Regions from separate parts of the Sporosarcina sp. Y1009 genome, predicted to be linked through region 1. Evidence: a T-box and tRNA genes for the amino acid it is inferred to sense, from the RefSeq annotation. Region 1 holds a T-box; the other holds one or more tRNA genes.
The links. The T-box of region 1 lies ahead of metG (methionine--tRNA ligase). A T-box ahead of a tRNA ligase gene usually reads a tRNA of that ligase, here a tRNA-Met.
Positions count from the first base shown of each region.

Region 2: it encodes a tRNA-Met, which carries the amino acid that the T-box ahead of metG (methionine--tRNA ligase) is inferred to sense. The anticodon was not compared.

Region 1 covers NZ_JBYHFO010000006.1:7,498-15,311, reverse strand. Annotated here, with positions in the region: gene AC25Y1_RS09065 (hypothetical protein) at 1-574, opposite strand, end outside; gene metG (methionine--tRNA ligase) at 670-2,298, opposite strand; T-box leader at 2,354-2,623, opposite strand; gene AC25Y1_RS09055 (hypothetical protein) at 4,168-4,914, opposite strand; gene AC25Y1_RS09050 (response regulator transcription factor) at 6,161-6,853, shown strand; gene AC25Y1_RS09045 (hypothetical protein) at 6,831-7,007, shown strand; gene AC25Y1_RS09040 (histidine kinase dimerization/phospho-acceptor domain-containing protein) at 7,010-7,814, shown strand, end outside.
Region 2 covers NZ_JBYHFO010000022.1:27,626-35,439, reverse strand. Annotated here, with positions in the region: gene tilS (tRNA lysidine(34) synthetase TilS) at 1-202, opposite strand, end outside; gene AC25Y1_RS17800 (SpoIIE family protein phosphatase) at 202-2,601, opposite strand; tRNA gene AC25Y1_RS17795 (tRNA-Met) at 2,781-2,854, shown strand; gene AC25Y1_RS17790 (S1 domain-containing RNA-binding protein) at 3,403-3,840, opposite strand; gene AC25Y1_RS17785 (FtsB family cell division protein) at 3,969-4,388, opposite strand; gene yabQ (spore cortex biosynthesis protein YabQ) at 4,446-4,913, opposite strand; gene yabP (sporulation protein YabP) at 4,910-5,206, opposite strand; gene AC25Y1_RS17770 (peroxiredoxin family protein) at 5,305-5,928, opposite strand; gene AC25Y1_RS17765 (RNA-binding S4 domain-containing protein) at 5,930-6,187, opposite strand; gene yabN (bifunctional methyltransferase/pyrophosphohydrolase YabN) at 6,177-7,643, opposite strand; gene AC25Y1_RS17755 (putative polysaccharide biosynthesis protein) at 7,648-7,814, opposite strand, start outside.

The DNA.
Region 1 (7,814 bases):
TGAATGTAATACTGTCAATTGTCAGGGATTCGTCAGCTGAAAATGAGAAGATACTAGAGTTATCGTTACTAGAAGATCCCCATGGCTGTGATAGTCCTGTATCATTTCGATAGGGGCGTTGAAGGGCAACTTCACCAATTGGTACAGTAATATCCCGCCCATCGGAAAAGAACAATTCCATTTCATGAACGATTAATTCATTGTCTTCTTTTAATACATCTTCAAATTCGAATGAGTTTAATTCGATTCGAAGACTTCGTAGCGCATAATGAGTAAAAGTCTGGATATCAGGATCAAATTCATTCTCATAAAAACCGAAGTCATCGAAAAAGTCATCCTGAGATACATAACCAGTGACGCCACCTAAATTTACATGAGAGAGACGGGAATCATCATTTATATTCGTTAAATAGAAAAGCGTGATGTAACTACTATCTTCTTCATACACCTGTTGTTCGATGTAATGATCTAGAAAAATAGGCGCTTCGAGTTGTTTGGAATGGGCATAAAAAGAATTCAAAATCCAACTCAAACCGATCAAAAACAACGCAAGCCAAAATATCCGACCTCTCAAACTGCTTCCCCCCTGAACGTAAGAATAGTCTTTAAATTCAGTGTAGCAAATGAAGGGCCTATCGACTATACTTATTTGGTTTTATTATCTTCAGATTATCCAAGGAGCAGCGCTAATTCATCATCAATTCTTGTAACGTCAATTCGTTCAAACAAAGGTCTGACGTTGTATAAGTTTTGATTTGAAAGTTCTTTTTCTTGCCACACGAATTCATCCATCCCTAACATCTCTCTAACTTCTTTGCTTGAAAACGGTAGGAAAGGGGAGAGGAGCTGTGCCAAGTTCGCAATGATATATACGCAGGTTGCCATTGTTTGATTACACGCTTCCGGCTCTTCTTTAATCTGAATCCAAGGTCGTTCCTCGTCAAAATACTTATTTGATTGGCGGACAAATTGGAATATCGTTTCAATCGCTTTTTTGAAATGACCTTCTTCAATTAACTTTCCTACTATTATATAAAGGTCTGAAACAGTTCTCTTAATAGTCGATTCAATCTCTGCTGACGGAACGACACTATTATATGATTTCTCTATGAACTTCAATGTCCGATTGACAAAGTTTCCATACGCACCCAACAGCTCGGAATTATGACTGTAGATAAATTCCCGCCAAGAAAAATCAGCATCTCGATTTTCAGGAGCGTTTGCAGTTAGAAAATAGCGTAAAGAATCGGGTTGGAAGTGATCGAGCATATACGGCGCCCAGACGGCCCAGTTTTGACTCGTCGATAGTTTTTGTTTTTCCAATGTTAGATACTCATTTGAAATGATATGGGTAGGTAAGGCATCTTCTTTTCCAATCCCCGCCAGAATTGCTGGCCAGATGATTGTATGGAAAGGAATATTGTCTTTCCCGTGGACATAATAGGAAATCGTTTCTTCATCCCAAAATTCCGCATCGTCGGTTTCGTGTATCTTCGCCCATTCCAGGCTCGCCGAATAGTAACCTGTGACAGCCTCTATCCAAACATATACTTTTTTATCTTCATAACCTTCAATCGGGATACTTACCCCGTTTGGAAGGTCTCTGGAGGCAGCGCGGTCATGAAGTCCTTCGTGAAGGTAACGCTCCGATTGATGAATCGCATTTTCACGCCATCTATCTTCTTTTTTAGCATCTGCAACATAGGATTCAAGTTGTTTTTGGAAATCACTCAATTTGAAATAAAAATGTTCCGTTTTCTTCACAGTTGGTTTATTGCTACAAAGTTTACAGGTACTTTCTTTCAAGTCGAGTGGATCTAGCAAAGAAGAACAATAATCGCATTGATCACCGCGTGCACGACTTCCGCAATGCGGGCAAATTCCTTCCACAAACCGATCGGGTAAAAATCGTTGATCATATTCACAATAGGTTTGTTCTACCTCTTTTTTGAAAATGAAACCATTGTCCAAAAGCTCTAAAAATACCTCTTGAACGACTTGGTGGTGGAAGTCTCCATCTGTTCTTGTGTATAAATCATACGTAAATCCAAGTCGCGTAAAACAATCCACAAATTCAGCGTGGTAGCGATCTGCAACCTCTTTAACGGTAACGCCTTCCGCATTCGCTCGAATTGAAATGGGCGTACCATTGCAATCACTTCCTGAAACGTAGAGTACTTTTTCACCTTTCAATCTAAAGTATCTCGCTAAAATATCACCCGGTAACAACGCTGCGATATGACCTAGATGCAACGAACCATTTGCATACGGCCAAGCCCCTCCAATAAATACTGCCATTTTCCATCCTCCTAATTTTTGAAATGAAAAAACCCCGCCCCTATCGATAAAAATCGATAAGGACGGGGTTGATATACCCGTGGTACCACCTTACTTCATAACCAGTTGAAGCTGATTATCTCTAAAGTACATAGCTAAAAAAGCTTAGCTGAATTATACTTTGACGTAGATAACAAGCGCCAACTCTCGTCGCAGCCTACTAATCCGAAGACGTTCAGTACGAAGCTCAAGGATCATGTTCAAAAGGACTGGTCCGCTTCATTTCCACCATCAGAAGCTCTCTATGCGACTGCCGCTTTTTACTTTTCCCTCTCATTGCTGATGTAAGATGTAATTAGGTTGATTATAGTCTAAGTGTATATTTAAATCAATAGTCTGAAATCCCGTTGTTTATTATTCTTTCTAGAATCTTGTAACGAAAAGGAAATTAAACATACTTACTATTGAGAGGGGGAGCGAATTGAATGATTTTAAAGGGTTATATAGGATTCATTCCAAAGAATTATTTACTTACTTTACCTTACAAACGATTATAATTTTTTTTGAATTCAAGGGGAACTACATCAAGTTACTAAGCATCAATTGCACCCACTGTCATGTTGCGATGCAGCTACCTGAATTCGTAAAACAAACGAATTTCGGGGTAACTGCATAAGAGTAATGATTGGGGAAAGGTATATTTCAATGGAGAGCTACTACTTCTTGGATGGGACAAAAATCGAAACTGAGGACTAAGAGTATTCTTTTGTATGGAAAAAATCAACAATGCGCTTCAAAGAAAAAATTGAAGGAAAGATTATGGAAGCCATTCATAATATAAAGTGAAATCGCTCATGTCAACAGATGGAGTGTAGCCTAAACAATAAGAAGTATTGGCGGAAGAACTTGAAAAGCAAGTTGATTCATTAAAGAAGAAATTGTGACATAAAGGAATAACACGTCATAGCGTCTTGAAAAAACCAATGAAACGAATTCACCGGGATTATCAGTCATGCATAGAACAATACAAAAGCACCATGAAGTGTGAGGTAACTGCAAAAGCTTTTTGAAAAAAGATCATAACCAATACCTTCATGCGAATGAAAGATGACTATATGAAAATGGATAACTAAAACCAGGATATTATGTACAAATGGCCACAGAAAATCAATTTATCTTTTTACACGATGCATCAACGTTCAACAGATACTCGTTTCTTTATTCCTCAATTGGAGAAGCTAGCACAGTCTTTTTTGCTGATGCACCAAACGGTAATTGTAACGCGGAATATGGTAGTGAATAGAACTATCCCTGTGCATTGCAAACGGTGAGGAAAAGAAGCCGCGTTTTGATTTCTTGAACCCTTAAGGGCATAGATAAAGGGAAAGATATGAAAATATAAAAATGATATAAAGAACGGAAAAATTGGACATATTAAGAAGTGGACTGTCTATTCATTTGTTCGAACGAACAGAGGAACACTTATAAAAGGTAAACAAAAGAAATGCATCCGAAAGCTACAAGATTCACGGAAGTGAAGGCTGTTCAGGTTACGCATTAAAGGAACTCTGCACAAAAATTAAGAGTGATCTGAAAAGCGTGTTCGGTCACATAAAGGGCAATCGGTCACAGATGATTTCAACATCGAGGCCTGGAAAATGTCCACAATGAATTATTGTAGTTATATCACACAATTTCCAGAAGGTAGAAGACATTCGTAAGCTATTTTCAGTTCCGGATCCCAAAGATATAAATACAAGTGAGTGTCATTTTATCCACCTGTTTCTATTATGGGGACCTATTGGACAGCCCTCATTTTTTATTTAACGTGAAAAAGTAATCAAACTGAAATTTTGCGTGAAAGGCATTAGTGAAGTATAATCGACCCTGCTATCTTAATACTCCAACTGGAACGAACCTAATCTGCCCCGGTTGATAAGTATTATCTTTGTAAGTATAGATAATATTTATATCACCTAAATAACCTCCCGATGGTGCAATTGTAGCGCCAACAATAGCATTGAGTTTATTATCAATAATTTTAAAATCCAAAATACTTCCAAAAGTTATATTATGAAAAATGTGTGTTGGATCTATCCCGAATTTTTCAATATTAACTTCTGTTAACTTGTCACCGATTCGGATAGTTGCTGTTGATTTTGTTAATTTAGTTTCTACATTTTTTTTAATAATAGAAATTGGACTAACAACATGTTTCTCTTCGAAGATTTCGTTATTATTATTTTTAACTTTGTTGAAAACATGGACATCTTTTATTACCACATCACTGCCGTAACCTGTTGTTAATATTATTACAATTTCACTTTTTCTATCATCATTAATATCGCTATAATACAGTTGTGGATAATATGCTTTGTTAGTGACGTTTTTCCAACTAGGGAAAGATAGAGTACTTCCATCTATTTGAAGAGTAAAATCAATTAAGTTACCTTCCTTTTCAGTGGCAAGTAATTCGATTTGAGCCTCTGGAATACGTCCAACAACAATTTTCCTTTCGTTGGTATTTTTTGAAAATGTATTAAAAGTTTCAGCATTTTCATTACTAAGGGATTTATTTTCTTGAAAGAAAGTTACAACAAATATAAGTAGAGTTACTGAAATAAGAAATTTTCTCATCATATCCTCCTTGCTTTTGATTAGTATGACAATTTTTCCTCTTTATATTCATAGTACTAACACTGCGTGAATTTGTAGGGGTAATTCCAGAGAAATGGTCCGATAACGAAGAAAAATCATGATTAGATGTAACTAAGGTTTCAACACATTAAACCACTTTCATTTAATACACTGTTCTTTAGCTCTCTTGCCAAATTTATTTCCCCCTGTATTATAAACAAGGGCAATAAAGGAAAACTTGAATTAGTTAACTCTTCGATGCACCCAAGTTTACCTTGTTTTGCAGGACGATAGTGAAACTAGTTGAACCATAGCTTGGAATTGGGAATGGCGGAGTAAGAAAATTAAATATCGAGTTGGCATAAGGTTCCAACCCGCATTATTCATAGAAAAGTTCAAAAAAGGGAGAACTCCTTATTACACTGGGAGTTCTCCCTTTTTTTTTTCACTTATTAAGTGAAAAGAACCTTCATCTTTGATATGTTTTAGTCATCCGCGCGAACAATGATTGGGCAATGGGTATACTGATTCCTGAAATAAGTCAGAATGGGTTCAAAAAATCCCGCCACAAATAGCAATTTTTGCTTATAGTTTTCATAATTGACTCCGTAACCTACTTGCTGAACAACGTTCGGAATCAAACGATGGGAACAATACGCTACCAGCTTATTAAAATTGCGGGAAAAGTGATTCGTTCCTCTCGCTACACCACGTACAAATTATGTAGCAGCTGTCATTATCAAGAAGTATTTTGCAATAATTGAGGAAAGTCCAACAGCTGCGCGTCAAATTGATCCATAAAGCTATAAAGAAATTAAAAAGTCTAGGTTCAATCAAGGAAGAAGTCTGTCTATTATACATTCACGTCACCTTCTGACATTACTTTTTTCAGAATTTCATGAGAATAAATGGATAAATAAAAAAATACAACCGCAAAATGACCGGCGATTTCAGAACATACTCATTTCGTGGTTTATTATTGATGGAAAACCTATTTTGTGAATAATATGGGGTAAAAAATATAAAAACATTTTCTAAAAGAACGCCATTAAAAAATGGAATGAAAGTAGGTGAGAACCTACCAATAGTAGTGTCTCATCTTTTTGTATATATTTCATATCAGAATCTACTTTTTTGAAAAAGGTGTGAAAAACAACTTCTTAAGAAAGTCTTCATAATTTGAATGCCTGAAAGTTAAGATTTACCGAGTAGAATTGGTATCATTGAAGAAAGTGAGGTGCGGATGATGGCTAGATTTACAGTACTTGTTGCGGATGACGACCAAGAGATTCGAGACGGCATTGAAATTTATTTAAAAAATGAAGGATATGACGTGTTGAAGGCAGCGGACGGCGTAGAGGCGCTTGAACTTCTAGGGTCAAATGAAGTACATCTACTTGTTCTCGATATTATGATGCCGAATATGGACGGTATTACAGCGACGTTCAAAATTCGGGAAGAAAAAAATATCCCAATCATTATGTTGAGTGCTAAGGTAGAAGACTCCGATAAAATCCACGGGTTGTCGGTTGGAGCCGATGATTACGTTACCAAACCTTTTCACCCGATGGAATTAATGGCACGTGTTAAATCACAATTACGTCGTTATGTTCAATTTGGCACATACGAAGGTTCGCAAAAGAAGATTGTCATTGATGGACTTGCACTAGATGAAGAGGCAAAAGAAATTACCGTTGATGGAGTCGGGGTAAAGCTGACGCCAATCGAGTTTAAAATAACTGAACTTTTGATGAAAAACGCAGGACGTGTTTTTTCGATTAATGAAATATACGAACGTGTTTGGAACGAGCAGGCATACAATGCTGAAAATATCGTCGCAGTTCATATTCGGAAAATCCGAGAAAAAATTGAAGCCGATCCAAAAAATCCGCGTTATGTGAAGGTGGTGTGGGGCATTGGCTACAAAATCGAAAAGTAATATTGCTCTTTTTTGGTCAATTATTGCCCTTATCACAGCGACCATTAGCATCGGTTATTGTTTAACGCATATATTTGAACTGTATTATGGAGAAACATTCCGATCAAATCGGTTGATTGTCCAACTAACAAGAATGTTTAGCGGAGGCTTATAGGAATGAAGAATAATAAAATACAGTTTTTTGTCTGGTCTATTCTTGCGGCTCTGCTACTAATTGCCATACCCTCAGCATTGAAATACTCGCCCACTTATATTGGGAAAACTTATTTTGATACAAATGATTTTCAAAGGGAAATAAATAACTTTTACGAGATGCTTGGTCCAGCTGTTTTGAATCCACTAGATGTTGACGAAGCCAAAAAGAAAATTCCAGTTACAAATCATGAAATAGAAGAACATCGCAATTATTATGGCTCTCTTTCCGATCAACTAACTAGTCTTCACGACCAGTATGAGGAGCGGATTAATGAAGCTAAATCTTCGGGGAATAATCAACTCGAATCCGCATTAATCAAAGAACGGGATCTTAAAGTTGCAGATATTGAGAAGAATTTCGAAAGTGATGAGCACGTAGCATCCAAAATTAGGGCTGAAAAAGAAGTGGTTTTAGCGAGGTATATTAATGAACTTAAAGCTACTGAATTGTCTCTTTTTCCAATTGCTTATCATTTGACGGATATTAATACAGGTGAAACGTTTTCATCAGGTAGCATTGGCGTGAAATCAGTATACAAAAGGGTATTTAACCAAGAGGAAGGATTATTTAAAGCTAATTCTATCCCACATAGTGAAGCTGTGAGTGAGTGGTTTTATTCAGAAGGCTATAGTTCACCAATGTCTGATGAAGTGGTTGAATTGACGAATGGTGATATGTCTGTATTTAAAAATCCAGTAAGGATATTCGAGGGGGAAGTCATTGTTCCGAAGAACGCATTAGCCTCTGGATTTTTAAAAGAACAAG
Region 2 (7,814 bases), on a different contig from region 1:
ACATATGGTCTACATGAATGGCGGCAACTTCAACTTCGAGTTCCTTTCGGTGATTGGCAAAGAAGTGGAGCAGTGCCATTGAATCAACACCACCTGAACACGCTACGAGAACACGGTCTCGTGGTTTAATCAGCGATTCTTTTTTGATAAAATTCAATATCAACTTGTTAAATGCTTCCACATCTTCACCTACTTTCAACATTATCGAGCGGCCACTTGTGAATAGGGTGTAAAACTTGCCCACTCTGGAAGGACATGATCAATTTTAATCACGAGAACCGTTCGATCATCATCGACTGCGCGAAATCGTCTTTCCATTTCATTCACAATTCGATGTGCGACTTCTTCACAATGTAAATGACCGTATTTTCCAAGTATACCGTATAGCACCTTTTCTTGTAACTCGAGCGCTACATCTCCTTGAAAAATCCCGTCTGTCATCATCACTAATAGATCACCAGCTTTTAATTTCACTTGGTTTGCTTTCACTGAGAATGATGGTAGAAATCCAACGGGCACAGACATACTATCAATTCTAAAATAATCATCACCACGTTTAATATAAGTGCTCATGGAACCTGCCTTCCAAGCCCACAACTTACCTTCTTGTAAATCGATCAGCGCCAAGTCAATCGTTGCGTACATATCATCCAGTCCATTTAAGGACATCATATAATGCAAGGTGTGCATGGCCGTTTCAGGATCCATTTTACGATTTAAGCATTCTCTCATCAACCGAATTACTTTTCTACTTTCTTGGTACGCTTTGATATCCTGCCCCATACCATCTGATAGGAGAACTGCTGTTAGACCTTCATGAATCTGGAAAACCTCGTAAGCATCACCTGCGCGGAATGTTTTTTCACCGGACGTTGCAACAATTCCATAATCGAATAGATAACGAACCGCTGATGAAAGCGTGACGCGAATATGCGTAAAGGGCTCATGTTTTAAGACAGATTTGGAAACTTGAAAAGGTTCGGCGTATAACTCTTCCAATATCGGCAATATCAAACGTTCCGCTACCATCGTATCCGTTTCAAAATCAGATTTGCGCTCCGGTAAACTACAAACAATTTTACGCGCGCCGCGTTCTTCCGATAAAACATCAATTTGAAAGTGTTCAATTCCTAATTTGTCCAATTCTTTACCAAGCTCTTCTTCTGCAGTTATATGAACGGACAAATCGCCTTTAATTTCTTTCATTAATTCATCTAAGTGATTACCCAAATCTCTTAATTGGAGTGCCAACATTTTACGACCGTGTTGCAATTGTCCGCTTAAAAGACGATTTGCAGAAGTTTCTTCTAACTCTGCCGTAAGCCCAGTAAAACGAATGCATTTATACTTAATCCTCTCTTCAACACGATGTCGCGCAGCTTTTTTTGTCAATGAATAAGACGTTTCCCATTCGCTAATTAGCTCTGCCATATCACCATCTTCGCTATCCCAGCATTTCGAATAGCGAAAACAAGCGTTACAGACAACAGGCGTTTTTATCCCGACTCTTTTTGAATTTCCATTATCCAAACCCTGCTCCTCGACTAATGAAGACATAAACTCTGTAAACTGCTGAAAATCATTAAGTTGTTCATCGAGCCGTTCAGAAACCCACTCCTGTCTTTTCTTCGAGTTGTCTATGACTTCAGGAAAAAATATTTTATTTAAAGGTTGAGTTTTTTTTGATGGGATTAACAAAAAAATGAGTGTCGCAACACCAATCGTATAAAAATGAGTACTGTCGATCGGCAAAGTTAAGTCATACATAAAGAAAAACAGAGAAACAATAACCCCTCCAAAAGCAATCCCTAATTTACCATATCGCTTCAGTGCACCTGCAAAAAAACCGGTTATTCCATAGACTGCAATCATTCCTGTAAATGATAATTCTGCAATCCCCATAACGGCCGCAATAATCATTGCGGCCGTTGTGGAAAATAACAACCCGCCCGTAGAAGCCGCTAGAAGTATCGTTAGGTGTATGAGAACACCTGCAATCGAAATAGAACCGATCACTACACCTTTCATGCCTGTGAGCACCATCGCACCAATTACACAAGCCGCACCTAGTCGCTCAGATGACCATTCCCCGAAAAAAATACGATTCTCTGGCGGAAAGGCAACAAACAAAAAGAATGTCATAAATAATGCCAAGACGACTTCATATCCAATAACCAGTTGAATCTCCAATGGTAGTTGCCCCGCATACATCATAAACTGCCAACCAAACTGAACAATAAAAATACATAAAGCCACAGTAAGTTGTATGGATTTTTGTGAAATTTGATAACGAATAATACTTGTGAATAAAATTAGTTGAAGCAAATGTATAACTGCTTGTCCAATACCTAAAAATGCACTGCCTGCCATACCGCCTATAAAGACCCAAATTAAGTATTTTCTAAAACGAGCAGCCGCTAATGCCCAAATTGGTAAGAAAAAAGGAACTGCGGCATCAAACAACACCGCTTGTGCTAAGAAAAATGAACCAAGTAAAAACAAAGTCCCCATCATGATTTGCGTTTTCTTTTTTCTAACTTCCTCGATATTTTCCCGTATCACTTGAGAAACTGGTCTTTCCAAATTACTTGTTAACTTCATTTTCCATCCCCCTTATGCTGACGTATGTCTGAGTATACATAGGGAGTGGAAAAGAATTTGTCTGTTCATGGTAGTAAATCAACTAAACTTTTCGACTCTTTCCGAACTGTTTTTCTTTTTCTACGCACCTTGACATTTTTCACCGAGCAATGTAAGATACAATCTGTTGTGAAAAATAAGGCGGCGTAGCTCAGCTGGCTAGAGCGTCCGGTTCATACCCGTAAGGTCGGGGGTTCGACTCCCTCCGCCGCCATAAAAGAACAATCGGCGAACTTAGCCGACTTTTTCTTCCTTAAAGTACTTATCAAAACGAGGTTTTGATCTTGAGGCATATTTTTGAGTAAGAAACTTGAACGCGCACTTCGCGTTCATAGTTTCCACCTTAAATCCCTAGTCAAAACATAGTTTTGACACTGAGGCATATTTTCGAGAAAGAAACTTGAACGCGCACTTGCGTTCATAGTTTCCACCTTAAATCCCTAGTCAAAACATAGTTTTGACACTGAGGCATATTTTCGAGGCACTTATCGAAAATAGCCCTGCCGGAAAAAACCCGGAATTTTAGAGCCATAGATCTATTCCCAAAAAACCAAAAACGCAACCTCCATAACCAATGGAAGTCGCGTTTTTTATTTAACAGTAAAGAAACTTGAACGCGCTCTTGCGTTCATAGTTTCCACCTTGAAATCCTTGTCAAAACATAGTTTTGACACTGAGAAACAAAAAGTGGCCTATCAGATAGAATCTAACATGCCACTTACATATATGAATCATTTTTCTTATTGTAAAACAGCTAGCAAGTTACCCTCTTCTTGCACCTCGACCGCCGCGTTTAGATTCTGTTGCCCGTTTCAATGTTGAAAGACGCTCTTCGCTATCTTTCATGAAACGTGCCATTTTCTGTTCGAAGTTTTCCGGACGAACAGCGGCGCTTGGACGGCCTCCACCTGGACGTCCTCCTCCTCCTTGGCGTGGGCGTTGCGGACGTTGTGGACGTTCAGATTCTGGTTTTGCACGTCTAATCGACAATCCAATTTTACCATCTGCTCCAACATTCATCACTTTCACTTCAACCATATCGCCGACTTTAAAATGTTCATTAATGTCCTTAACATAGCTGTCCGCGACTTCACTAATGTGAACAAGGCCTGTTGAACCGTTCGGTAGCTCTACGAACGCCCCAAAATTTGTAATCCCTGTAACCTTACCCTGTAACTTGCTATCTACTTCAATTGACATAAAAAAAATGCTCCTCCTTAAGATTTAAGCGGGCTTTGTAAAAGCCTTCCAACCATATTCATAAGTCATGAAAATAATCGATATACTACCTTCTACTATAACGAATAAAAAAAAGAGTGTCAATAAGACTACTCTTTTTCCTCAGATTTCTTTTTATCTTCAACTTTTTTATTTGGCATTGAAAATATAATTTCATTTTTATCGGATAAGAAATACTCTTGTCTCGCAAGCTTAGCGATATACTCATCGTCATCTAATTTTGCAAGCTGATTAACTAACATTTCTTGTTCATTTTCTACCTCTTTTAATTCAGAGAGCAGCTCAGTTTTTTCTTGTTCTTTTAATGCTAAAATCTTTTTTTGTTCAAAGAACGAATGTGTAAAGAACCCAAGAATAATGACTGCAGCGACCGCGAAGACTGTTAATCTACGATACAAACGAACTTTCCGTGCTTTCTTCCGATCAATTTTTTGTTGAAGGGATTGGACATATTCTTTATTGATGGAAGCAATTGTCGCAGAAGATCTTGTATTTTGTTTTTTCACCATGTCCAGCACATCCTTTTCAAATAAGAACCAATTTTAGATACGTCCATAAATTATATATCATTTCTCTCGACTTTGAAAGAGTTTTCTTTGAAATCTATGGAATATTAAAATAACGGGACTTATTAGAAAGTAAATGAGTTTTCCGATTAAGGAAATTTTCCAGACAAGTAATCTACAAACACCATAAATTACAAACCACAAAGGCTTTAAAAAAATAATCAATCCTATTCTTCCAAAAAAGCGAAAAGGCTTATGAATAAAACTTGTGTACAGAAAAATTCCGCTTAGCTGGGCAAATGGATCGTAAATACGCCATTCTCCAGCACGGACAATATATAAAATATAGAATGACCAAAAGCCAACTATGATCCAGCCAATAACTTCAAGTACAGCTGCACGCCGTCGAATCAAAGATTTTTTGCCAGCGTGCGCTGTGCCAATGCCAATCATATCAATGAATCCCGCTCCTACAATGCCCGTTCCAATCATTGCAAGGAGACTAAGAAACTGTACGGATAGACTCATCCAAATAGTTTATGGAGGAAATTTCGCGATTCTGATTCTTCTTCATCGTATTGGATGAGTCCGACTGTCCCCTCTAACGTAAGAAGGCCTTTGTCGACATCAAGGTGTACGATGCGCAGTTCCTCTCCACGTATTTGCAAGAGCCCTTGAGATGTTCGAACGAGAAACTCTTCGTGGTCAAAACGGTCGATAGACTTTACCGAAGTTAAGTCCATTCGTTTTCGATTGCGCATTGTTACAACATGATCACCCGATGGAATTGTATACGTTGGACTATCTGTTTGAATTTGCATATTCTTCCTCCTTTGCTTGTACGTTCATAGCCATCTTATGCAGGGAGTTAAAAAAACATGCCAGACTTCACACTTAGGTATTCAACTCGATTGACTTGTTAGTTACTGTTCTTCACAAGTTCCGCAAGAATTTCTTCGTCTAAAGCACGTATCACTACATCCGTTATGACACCTTCCGGATTTATAATGTACGTAGTTGGGTACGCCATCACTTGATAGAGTTTTATCACTTCTCCCGTCTCGTCTAATAAGATGGGGAAGCTTAACTTATGATCGTTGACAAACTCTTCAATTCGATCAATCTTATCGCTGCCTCTTTCTGTTTTTGTCATATTAACGGCAATTATTTCTACATTTTCTGTGTCCTTGTTTGCTTCATAATAATTTTCCATATGGGGCATTTCAACACGACAAGGTGGACACCAGGATGCCCAGAAATTCAGGATAATTGTTTTCCCTCTATAGTCCGACAATCGCGCTGTTTTATCGTTGAGCGTTGCAAGCTCAAAGTCAGGCGCGATTTCGTTTTTTTCAAGACCAGGCTCGGAATCTATACTCTCATCGACTCTGTCACTTGGAAGATCTTCTATTAATCCACTTGGGTACTCGTCGAGATCATTTGTAGCGTTCTTATTTCCAAAGTTTGTTGTGATTGTCACGACAATCATTGAAACAATAATGATAACTGAGATCACCATGCCAATTATTTTAACGTTTTTCAACTTACTCCACTACCTTTTCCTCTACCAACGTATACATGGATTCGGCATCATCTTTTTTCGTCGTATTCTTAATCATTGCAACCTTTACTGTCACGAGTTTTTGGCCAAACCGAATTGCGATTTCATCGCCCTCTTTCACGACAGATGAAGCTTTCGCGACTTGACCGTTAATCTGAATTCGGCCTTGGTCAGCGACTTGTTTTGCTAATGTTCTTCTTCTGATTAACCGAGAAACTTTAAGAAACTTATCAATTCTCATAAGTGTTTTCCTCCTTTTTTGCTAATTGCCAAAATGACTCCAATTCATCTAATGTATAGTCTCCAAAACTTCCTCGATGCTGACTGACTTCTCTTTCGACAATATTAAAGCGTCTTTTAAATTTTTGATTCGCATATACCATTGCTTCTTCTGGTGAAAGCTTTAAGAAACGCGCAACATTCACAAGTGTAAAAAGAACATCTCCGAGCTCGTCCGTTTGGCTATCTATTGTCCCGTTTTGAATCTCTTCTTGAAACTCTTGCCACTCCTCATCAAATTTTTCAAGAGCACCGTTTAGATCAGGCCAGTCAAACCCAACTTTTGCTGCTGCTTTTTGATAATTTAACGACGTTAATAACGATGAGGACACGCGGTCCTGATTATCCAATAATGATTCTGGCTGAGGATTTTCTTGTTGCTTAATTGCCTGCCAATTATGAAGCACTTCTTCCGCGTTCACTACATTTACATCGCCAAAAACATGCGGATGGCGACGAATCATTTTTGAACCGATTGATTGAAGAATATCCTCCATCGCAAAGTATCCATCTCCCTCCCCGATTTGGGCATGAAGAAAGATTTGCAGTAAGACATCCCCTAATTCCTCAACGACGCCGTCATCGTCTTCCTGATCAATCACAGCGAGTAATTCATGGGCCTCTTCAATTAAATACTTTTTTAATGATTTATGGGTTTGTTCCCGGTCCCAAGGACAGCCATCGGGTGCACGAAGCTTTACGATGATTTCTCGAAATGTTGACCATTCTTTCAAGCGATTTTCCATGTCAAAGACAGGCGGTACATACACCGTCGTTAAATTATCGATTTCAGTAACCCGATCCAATTCAAATAACGGCACGGTTCTTAGTTTTTCGTTACTAGAACCTGCAGCTGTCACAATTGTGATTGGATGTTCAAAGTCGTACTTTTCCATCAGTGCTAATTTCACTTCCGAAGCAACAAATGCATCATATACTTGACCAATTAAAATATGCTGCGACATATGAAGATCATCCCGCTTCATATCTGTTCCATCCAGTAATTGAAAACCTTCAATAGGATCTATTCGGAGCGCTGCAAAAATTGGATCAAGAAAACTATTTCCACCTGCAATTTCCAGTGTGACTAAGCCTAAACGTTCTTTTTCCACTAGTAGCTGAACTGTTCTTTCCGCGACCAATGGATGTCCCGGTACTACATAAGTTACTGGATGTTCTTGACACAACCGAAGAAGATTTTCGACGATTTCTTCATATACAAGTTGAAACGAATCATGCTTTTCATAAATAGCATCAAAACTAAAAATCTCAATGCCTTCTTCTCGTAATTCAGCCACTGCTGGATGTTGATCTGTACGCGATACGATATAACTTGATTTTTTTAATTTCCGATATGTTCCTAAAGCCAATTGCTCAAGATCTCCGGCACCAAGGCCAATTATAGTTAAGGGGTGCATATGATCACCTTTTCTTTTTAAGTAGTAATTGCAGTGTAGCTAAACGTTTTCCAAATGGTAGCAGATACCATTCCCTTTCCGCCATTATACGCGATTTCATAATCACGAAAAGAAATACGACTGCGCCGAGTCCAACAGAGGTGAGACTCGTAATGGTTGCACGAAGTCGAC